2 linked regions of the Frondihabitans sp. PAMC 28766 genome follow. The main gene of each other region encodes a partner of the protein of the gene in region 2 in a complex. Links are inferred from orthologs where the notes say so. Each region holds a gene or a part of one and is shown on either strand. Other genes may lie near its edges.

What was found. Proteins that work in one complex are often made in the same cells at the same time.
Region 1: the proteins of secY (region 2) and secG are in contact, whole or in part, in a crystal structure (PDB 5AWW), measured with the Thermus thermophilus proteins. The link is inferred for Frondihabitans sp. PAMC 28766 from one-to-one orthologs. Residues at the interface, in WP_096411648.1 of Thermus thermophilus: Leu14, Gln16, Arg17, Phe20, Ile34, Pro35, Pro37, Ile72, Arg108, Arg109, Asn112, Gln113, Arg116, Ile117, Ile120, Pro145, Gly146, Trp147, Phe152, Phe155, Val156, Val159, Thr160, Val162, Ala163, Gly164, Ala166, Leu167, Trp170, Glu173; in WP_223903268.1 of Thermus thermophilus: Tyr5, Ile9, Tyr12, Leu13, Ala16, Leu19, Val20, Val23, Leu24, Gln26, Glu27, Pro28, Gln30, Gly31, Ala32, Asp34, Leu35, Met36, Gly37, Gly38, Ser39, Ala40, Asp41, Leu42, Phe43, Ala45, Arg46, Val48, Tyr53, Thr56.

The regions. Positions count from the first base shown.
Region 1 is NZ_CP014513.1:2,645,611-2,650,074, forward strand. The notes cover bases 1,130-3,800. They hold secG (preprotein translocase subunit SecG), read right to left. Parts: upstream 2,756-3,800; coding sequence 2,504-2,755; downstream 1,130-2,503. Other genes in these bases: AX769_RS12745 (glucose-6-phosphate dehydrogenase assembly protein OpcA), read left to right, coding at 1,130-1,216; pgl (6-phosphogluconolactonase), read left to right, coding at 1,298-2,068; AX769_RS12755 (RNA polymerase-binding protein RbpA), read right to left, coding at 2,130-2,504; pgk (phosphoglycerate kinase), read right to left, coding at 3,616-3,800. Also shown: zwf (glucose-6-phosphate dehydrogenase), read left to right, coding at 1-275; more of AX769_RS12745, read left to right, coding at 272-1,129; more of pgk, read right to left, coding at 3,801-4,464. UniProt on the Bacillus subtilis protein: Involved in protein export. Participates in an early event of protein translocation.
Region 2 is NZ_CP014513.1:1,243,072-1,247,725, reverse strand. The notes cover bases 739-3,599. They hold secY (preprotein translocase subunit SecY), read right to left. Parts: upstream 2,900-3,599; coding sequence 1,577-2,899; downstream 739-1,576. Other genes in these bases: rpmD (50S ribosomal protein L30), read right to left, coding at 3,595-3,599; rplO (50S ribosomal protein L15), read right to left, coding at 2,966-3,595; AX769_RS06120 (adenylate kinase), read right to left, coding at 966-1,580; map (type I methionyl aminopeptidase), read right to left, coding at 739-942. In the rest of the region: AX769_RS06130 (LCP family protein), read left to right, coding at 1-22; more of map, read right to left, coding at 109-738; more of rpmD, read right to left, coding at 3,600-3,777; rpsE (30S ribosomal protein S5), read right to left, coding at 3,777-4,511; rplR (50S ribosomal protein L18), read right to left, coding at 4,508-4,654. UniProt on the Bacillus subtilis protein: The central subunit of the protein translocation channel SecYEG. Consists of two halves formed by TMs 1-5 and 6-10.

The DNA.
Region 1 (4,464 bases), 1.4 Mb from region 2 along the record:
AGGTTCGCGACGTCACGATGGACTTCGGCTACGGCCACGCGTTCACCGAGGCCAGCCCGGAGGCCTACGAGCGGCTCATCCTCGATGTCCTGCTCGGCGACCCTCCGCTCTTCCCCCGCCACGAGGAGGTCGAGCTGTCGTGGAAGATCCTCGACCCGATCGAGCGCTTCTGGGCCGCCCAGGGGCAGCCCGAGCAGTACCGTCCCGGCACCTGGGGCCCCCACAGTGCCGATGAACTCATGGCCCGCGACGGCCGTACCTGGAGGCGTCCGTGATCGTCGATCTGCCCGACAGCACCATCAGCCGAGTCTCAAAGGCTCTGGTCAAGATCCGCGAAGAGGGCGGTGTCGTCGCCCTCGGTCGCGTGCTGACCCTCGTCATCTCGACGACCCTGGGCCACGAAGAGGAGGCGATCGAGGCCGCCAACGAGGCGTCTCGCGAGCACCCGATGCGGGTCATCGTGATCTCGACCGCCGATGAGATTTTGTCCGCCGAAGAGCCCCGGCTCGACGCGCAGATCCGCGTGGGCGGCGATGCCGGCGCGAGCGAGGTCATCCTGCTGCGCGCTTATGGCGACATCGCCCGCGACGAGGAGGGGCTCGTCACAGGCCTCCTGCTGCCCGACGCCCCCGTCGTCGCGTGGTGGCCCGGCAAGGCGCCCGCGGTCGTCTCGGAGTCGCCTCTCGGCCGAATCGCGCAGCGCAGGATCACCGACGCGGCCGCTCAGAGCAACCCGCGTCAGTCGATCATCGACCTGGCCTCGACCTACGAGCCGGGCGACACGGACTTCGCCTGGACGCGGCTCACCCTCTGGCGCACGCAGCTGGCGGCGGCTCTCGACCAGCCGCCGTACGAGCCGGTCACCGCGGTCGAGGTGTCCGGCGCCGCCGACTCCCCCTCGACGCTGCTGCTGGCCGCCTGGCTGCGTCTGCAGCTCGAGGTGCCCGTCAAGCACGAGCTCACGTCGCGCGCGACCGGCTCGAGTGGCATCCACGGCGTGAAGCTCGTGCGAGCATCCGGGCCGATCGAGCTCGAGCGCTCGCTCGTCGACGTCGCCACGCTCTCGCAGCCCGAACAGCCGACGCACGACCTGTCGCTGCCACGCCGCGGCCTGCGCGACTGCCTGGCCGAAGAACTCCGTAGACTCGACCCTGACTCGCTCTTCGGCAATGTCGTCAAGAGCGGCGTCGCCCTGCTCCGTGCTGACCAGCCGTGACGCAGACCCAGGCGACATCTGTTTGACGCAGTTCGACCTGTCATCCTGACAGGTCACGACAGTAATAGAGGCTACTGAGACGTGACGAATGAACGCCGGGTGCTGGTTCACCCCGACAAGCAATCCCTGGGGGCCTCGGTCGCCGCTCGCTTCATCACGAAGATCATCGACGTCATCGAAGAGCAGGATTACGCGTCCGTCGTGCTCAGCGGCGGTTCGGTCAGCACCCTGGTGCTCGCCGCGATCAACCGGTCAGAGGCGCGTGACAGCGTCGACTGGTCGAAGGTGTCGTTCTGGTGGGCCGACGAGCGCTTCGTCGCCGCAGACTCGGACGACCGCAACGATCGCCAGAACGGCGTCGACCTGCTCGACCACATCGGCGTCCTGCCCGAGAACGTCCACCGCATGGCGAATACCGACGACGCTGCCGACCTCGCCGAGGCGGCCTCGCAGTACGTCGCCACGCTGAAGGAGCACGCTCAGGCCGACGACGAGTCGCCTCGTTTCGACATCACGCTGCTCGGTGTCGGGCCCGACGGTCACGTCGCCTCGCTCTTCCCCGACAAGCCGCAGGTGCTGCAGACGTCGCCCACTGTGCTGACCATCGATGACTCCCCCAAGCCGCCGCCCGAGCGCCTGACCCTCAGCCTGCCGGCGATCAACAACTCGCAGCGCGTCTGGATGATCCTCGCCGGTGCCGAGAAAGCGGCCTCGCTCGGCCTCGCTCTCGCGGGCGCCGGTGCCGACCAGGTGCCTGTCGCCGGGGTCAAGGGTCGCAAGCGGACGGTCTTCTTCGTCGACCGGGACGCTGCGGCCGAGGTGCCCGAACAGCTCATCGCCTCGACCTACTAGATCGACGACGACGAAGGCCCCGAACATTCGTTCGGGGCCTTCGTCGTTGGTGTGCTGCCGCCTACTTCTTCGCCGGGGTCGGGATCTTGCCGCGACGCTGACGAAGCTGCTGAAGGGCTTCGTCGAGGAGCTGAGCAGCCTCTTCTTCGGTGCGACGCTCTTTCACGTACGCGAGGTGGGTCTTGTACGGCTCGAGCTTGGCGACGACCGGGGGGTTGTCTTTGTCACGCCCGGCAGGAAGGCCGGTGGACGGCGAGTCGACCGTCTCGGGAATCTCCTCTTCGGGCACGTTCGCCGCGAAGTGTCGCACGACCTCGTTGCCCAGGGCATCCCAGTAGGAGACGGTGATTCGCTCGGCGTGGAACCCCCGATCCTGCTCGCCCATGGGGCCTGCGCCGACGCGAGAACCCCTGATTGCACTGCCGCCTGATGCCATTACGATCCCGCCGTGAACTTGGTGATGAGCCCCAGGACCACGATGGAAGCGAACCACACGAGGCCGAGGATGACTGTGATGCGATTGAGGTTCCGCTCAGCAACACCGGACGCGCCGAGGTTGCTGGTCACCCCGCCGCCGAACATGTCGGAGAGCCCGCCACCGCGACCGCGGTGCAGCAGGATGAGAAGCGTCAGCAGAAGGCTCGTGATACCGAGCACGACATACAAGACGGTTTGGAGAATTTGCACGGAAAACCTTTCGAGCGTTTCGGGCCGCTAACGATTATAACCGGGCGGAGGCGAAATGCCGCGCCCGGCACCGTCGGGTCTAGACGCCGACGTGGTTCTGGTAGCGGACGATGCTCGCGAACTCGGTGATGTCGAGGCTCGCGCCGCCGACGAGAGCGCCGTCGACATTGGGCTCGCGCATGAACGACGCGACGTTGCCCGACTTGACCGAGCCGCCGTACAGGATGCGGGTCGCCGCGGCCTGGTCGGCCCCCAGCTTCTCGGTGAGCGTGTCGCGGAGGGCCGCGCAGACCTGCTCGGCCTGGTCGGGCGTCGCCGCCTGGCCGGAGCCGATCGCCCACACCGGCTCGTAGGCCACGACGATCTCGCCGCCGGCCGGAAGCCACTCGAGGGCAGCGCCGAGTTGAGCGACGGGAACGGCGCTCGGGCCGTGCTTCTCGAGGTCTTCGGCCGTCTCGCCGACGCAGATCACGGGAATGAGGCCGTTGCGATGCGCAGCCGTTACCTTCGCCGCGACGACCTCGTCGGTCTCGCCGTGGACGATGCGGCGCTCGGAGTGGCCGACGATGACGTACTTCACGTCGAGCCTGGCGAGGAACGCCCCGGAGATGTCGCCGGTGAAGGCGCCATCGTCGTTGTCCGACAGGTCTTGCGCCCCCAGCTCCAGCTCGAGTTTGTCCGCGTCGATCAGCGTCTGCACACTGCGGAGGTCGGTGAACGGCGGAAGATCGCCGCCTCCACGTCTCCGAAGTTGTGCTTGGCGTCTTTGAGACTCCAGGCGAGCTTCTGGACGAAGGCGATCGACTGCAGGTGGTCGAGGTTCATCTTCCAGTTGCCGGCGATGAACGGGCGTCGTGCGGTTACCATCCGAGGACCTCCAGGCCTGGCAGCTTCTTGCCCTCGAGGAACTCGAGGCTGGCGCCACCTCCGGTGGAGATGTGCCCGAACTGGTCGTCGGTGAAGCCGAGGGCGCGAACGGCCGAGGCCGAGTCGCCTCCCCCGACGACGCCGAGACCGTCCACGTGTGTCAGTGCCTCGGCGACCGTCCTGGTGCCGGCGGCGAAGGCCGGGAACTCGAACACGCCCATGGGGCCGTTCCAGAACACGGTCTTCGACGACGCGACGATGTCCGCGAACGCGGCCGCCGTGTCGGGACCGATGTCGAGGCCGATGCCGGCATCGCCGAACGTCGTCGAGTCGATGGCGTCGGCAGCCACCGTCTCGTGGTCGGCGTCGGCCGCGAAGCCGGATGCCACGACCACGTCGGTGGGCAGCACGAGGCGGATGCCCTTCGACTCGGCCTCGGCGATGTAGCCGCGCACGCGATCGAGCTGGTCCGCCTCGAGCAGGCTCTTGCCGACCGCATGGCCCTGGGCCGCGAGGAAGGTGAAGAGCATGCCGCCGCCGATGAGCAGGTTGTCGACCCGCGGCAGCAGATGCTCGATGACACCGAGCTTGTCGGAGACCTTCGAGCCTCCGAGCACGACCGTGTAGGGGCGCTCGGGCGTCTCGGTGAGGCGGTCGAGCACACCGAGCTCGGTCTCGATCAGCGAGCCCGCCGCGCTGGGCAGCAGCTGCGGCAGGTCGTAGACGCTGGCCTGCTTGCGGTGCACGACGCCGAAGCCGTCCGAGACGAACACGTCGCCGAACGCGGCGAGCTCGCGAGCGAAGGCCTGGCGCTCCTCATCGCTCTTCGAGGTCTCGGCGGC
Region 2 (4,654 bases):
CTGCTCGGCCGGCAACGGCTAGCCGCCCTCCCCGCAGCCGCCCCTACCGCTTCGGCACGCTCTGCCCGTCGTGACAGGCCGGACGAGCCGAGAAGGTCAGGGGGAGACTCAGGGCAGCGGGACGGGGCGGATGCCGAGGGCGGCGAGCCCGGAGGCGCCGCCGTCGGCCGCGGTCAGCACCCAGATGCCACCCTCGTGGACGGCGATGGAGTGCTCCCAGTGGGCGGCGTCCGAGCCGTCGGCCGTCGTGACCGTCCACTCGTCATCCTGCGTGATCGTGTCGATACCACCGGCGGTGACCATCGGCTCGATGGCGACGACGAGGCCCGGCTTGACCGTCGGGCCGTTGCCGCGCACTCGGTAATTGAACACGGGCGGGTCTTCGTGCATGTCGCGCCCGATTCCGTGGCCCACGTAGTCTTCGAGGATTCCGTAGTCGCCCTGCGACTCGATGAACTCTTCGATGGCGGCGCCGACCTGGTTCAGGTGGCGCGCTGAAGCGAGGGCGGCGATGCCGTGCCAGAGCGACTGCTCGGTGACCTCGTTGAGACGCCTGCGTGTCTCGTCGAGGGCAGGATCCGCGCCACCCGGCACGACGAACGTGCGGGCGCTGTCGCCGTTCCAGCCCTCGAACTGGGCGCCCGAGTCGATGGAGACGATGTCGCCGGCCTCGATCACCCGGCCGCCGGGGATCCCGTGCACGACGTCGCTGTTGACCGACGCGCACACGGTGTGGAAGTAGCCGGGCACGAGCTTGAAGTTGGGCTCACCGCCACCCTCGACGATCGCCTTCTCGGCGAGGGCATCGAGCTCACCGGTCGTGATGCCGGGGCGGATCGCCGCGGCCACCACGTCGAGCGACGCCGCGGTCAGGAGACCGGGCGCGACCATGAGTCGCATCTCTTCGGGCGTCTTGTAGATGCCCGATCGTCGGAAGGCCACCGCGCTCTCGCTGCTGCCGCGGCTCAGGCGGCGGCCGTGGGGCGGATGCCCCGCGAAGCCAGGGCATCGTCGATGCGGCCGGCGACCTCGTCGACACTGCCGAGGCCGTCGACCTCGAGCACCAGCTCGCGCTCACCGTAGGCGTCGATCAGGGGGCCGGTCTCGCGCAGGTAGACCTCCTGGCGGTGCCGGATGGCCTCTTCGGTGTCGTCGCTGCGACCCTGCTCGACGGCGCGCTTGCGCAGGCGCTCGACGATCTCGTCCTGGTCGGCGACGAGCTGCACGACGGCGGTGAGCTGCTCGCCCTTCGACTCGAGCAGCGCGTCGAGGAAGGCGACCTGGTCGTTCGTGCGGGGGTAGCCGTCGAGGAGGAAGCCGCCCTCCGCGTCGGGCTGCGCGAGACGATCCTGGATCAGCTCGTTGGTCAGCGAGTCGGGCACGTAGTCTCCCGCATCGAGGATGGCCTTCACCTTGACGCCGAGGGGTGTCTCGTTCTTGACGTTGGCACGGAAGATGTCGCCCGTCGAGATCGCGGGGATGCCGTAGCTCTCGGCGATCCTGACGGCCTGCGTGCCCTTGCCGGCCCCGGGAGGGCCGACGATGAGCAGACGAGCACCCTGGTCGGCGGCCGCGCTCATCGGAGGAGACCCTCGTAGTGGCGCTGCTGCAGCTGGGAATCGACCTGCTTCACGGTCTCGAGACCGACCCCGACGATGATCAGGATGCTGGCACCACCGAAGGGGAAGTTCTGGTTGGCGCCGACCGTCGCGAGAGCGATCAGCGGGATGAGCGCGACGAGGCCGAGGTAGAGCGACCCGGGCAGGGTGACTCGCGTCAGCACGTAGTCGAGGTAGTCGGCGGTGGGGCGGCCGGCACGGATGCCGGGAATGAACCCGCCGTACTTCTTCATGTTGTCGGCGACCTCTTCGGGGTTGAAGGTGATCGCGACGTAGAAGTAGGTGAAGCCGATGATGAGCAGGAAGTAGAGCACCATGTAGAACGGCTCGTCACCCGACACCAGGTTGGCCTGGATCCAGCTGACCCACGCCGCAGGCGCCGACCCGTTTGACGGGGTGTTGAACTGCGCGACCAGAGCCGGCAGGTAGAGCAGCGACGAGGCGAAGATGACGGGCACGACGCCGGCCATGTTGACCTTGATGGGTATGTACGTGTTGTTGCCGCCGTACGTTCGCCGCCCGACCATTCGTTTGGCGTATTGCACCGGTATTCGTCTCTGCGATTGTTCGACGAAAACGACCAACCCCATGATGATGATTCCGATGGCGATCACGCCCAGGAAGATCTCGAAGCTCTTGGCCTGCTTGATGGCCCAGAGGGCGGTGGGGAACTTGGCGGCGATCGACGTGAAGATCAGCAGCGACATTCCGTTGCCGATGCCGCGCTCGGTGATGAGCTCGCCCATCCACATGATGAGGCCGGTGCCGGCGGTCATGGTGATGACCATCAGCAGGATCGCGTACCAGGCGTTGTTCGAGATCAGCGAGTTGCACTCGGAGACGGTCGACGAGCCGAACAGCGCACCCGAGCGGGCGACCGTGATCAGCGTGGTGGACTGCAGGATGCCGAGAGCGATGGTCAGGTAGCGCGTGTACTGCGTCAGCTTGGCCTGGCCCGACTGGCCCTCTTTGTAGAGAGCGTCGAAGTGCGGGATGACCACGCGGAGCAGCTGCACGATGATCGACGACGTGATGTAGGGCATGATGCCCAGCGCGAAGATCGACAGCTGGAGGAGCGCGCCACCCGAGAACAGGTTGACGAGCTCGTAGAGGCCCGACGTCGACTGGTTGCCCGACAGGCAGGCCTGCACGTTGCTGTAGTCGACGAATGGGGCCGGGATGTACGACCCCAGCCGGAAGAGCGCGATGAGGCCGAGTGTGAACCCGATCTTTCGACGAAGGTCGGGCGTGCGGAAAATTCTCGCAACTGCTCTGAACACGGTGGCCTCCCGGTATGAGGATAGACGACTGATGGGGGTGGCTCTTCCGAGCCACCCCCACAGGTATTACTTGGTGACGGTCCCGCCGGCGGCGACGATCTTCTCTTCGGCCGAAGAGGAGACCTTGTCGACCGCGACGCTGAGCTTGACGGCGAGGTCGCCGCCACCCAGAACCTTGACCTTCTCGTTCTTGCGAACGGCACCCTTGGCCACGAGGTCGCTCACGGTGACCTCACCGCCCTGGGGGTAGAGGTCGGTCAGCTTGTCGAGGTTGACGACCTGGTACTCGACGCGGAACGGGTTCTTGAACCCCCGCAGCTTCGGGGTGCGCATGTGCAGAGGCATCTGCCCACCCTCGAAGCCGATCTTGACCGAGTAACGGGCCTTGGTTCCCTTGGTACCGCGACCCGCGGTCTTACCCTTCGAGCCCTCACCGCGACCGACGCGAGTCCGAGCCTTCTTGGCACCGGGAGCCGGACGAAGGTGGTGGACTTTGAGGACCTGGGGGCGCGCGACGTCGTCGGAGGCCGACTTGGCCGCGGGGGCCGCCTTGGTGCTGGTGGTGGTCGAAGCGGCGGCCTTGCTGGTCGCCGGCTTCTTTGCAGCTGCAGCCTTGGGGGCGGCGCTGGATTTAGATGATGCTGCCTTGGGAGCGGCCTTGGGAGCCTTCTCCTCGTTGGTGGCGTCGTCAGCCATTAGTCAATCTCCTCGACTTTGACGAGGTGAGCAACCGTCGAGACGTAGCCGCGGTTCTGCTTGTCGTCGGGGCGGACGACCGTCTGGCCGATCCGCTTGAGACCCAAGCTGCGCAGCGTGTCCCGCTGGTTCTGCTTCTCGCTGATTTTGGACTTGATCTGCGTCACGCGGAGTTGAGCCATCAGGCACCCGCCTTCTCGGTAGCAGCGGCACGCGCAGCAGCCTCGTCGCGGAGCAGACGAGCGGGGGCGACGTGGTCGATGTCCAGGCCACGGCGAGCCGCGACGGCGCGCGGCTCTTCCAGCTGCTGCAGCGCCGCGACAGTGGCGTGCACGATGTTGATGGTGTTCGACGAGCCGAGCGACTTGCTCAGGACGTCGTGGATGCCGGCGCACTCGAGCACGGCGCGGACGGGGCCACCGGCGATGACACCGGTACCGGCAGCAGCCGGACGCAGCAGGACGACGCCTGCAGCGGCCTCACCCTGGACGGGGTGCGGGATCGTGTTCGCGATGCGGGGGACGCGGAAGAAGTTCTTCTTCGCCTCCTCGACACCCTTCGAGATCGCAGTCGGCACCTCGCGGGCCTTGCCGTAGCCGACGCCCACGAGACCGTTGCCGTCGCCGACGACGACGAGAGCGGTGAAGCTGAAGCGACGACCACCCTTGACGACCTTCGACACGCGGTTGATGGTGACGACACGCTCGAGGAACTGGCTCTTGTCGCGGTCGTCACGACCGCCACGGCCCTGGTTGCGGTCGCCGCGACCGTTGCCGCCACGACGGTCGGTACGACCGGCGTTGGCACCTTCGCGGTTGTTCGACTCGGAGCCGGCAGCGGTCTCGACCGGGCGGTCGACGACGGCCTCGACCGGCGTCTCCGGCGTGGCCGGAGTCTTGTTCGTTTCGTCGCTCACAGGTTCAATCCACCTTCCCGGGCGCCCTCGGCGATTGCCGCCACGCGTCCGGCGTACTTGTTACCACCGCGGTCGAACACGACCGCTTCGATTCCGGCAGCCTTGGCACGCTCGGCGACGAGCTCGCCGACCTTCTTGGCCTT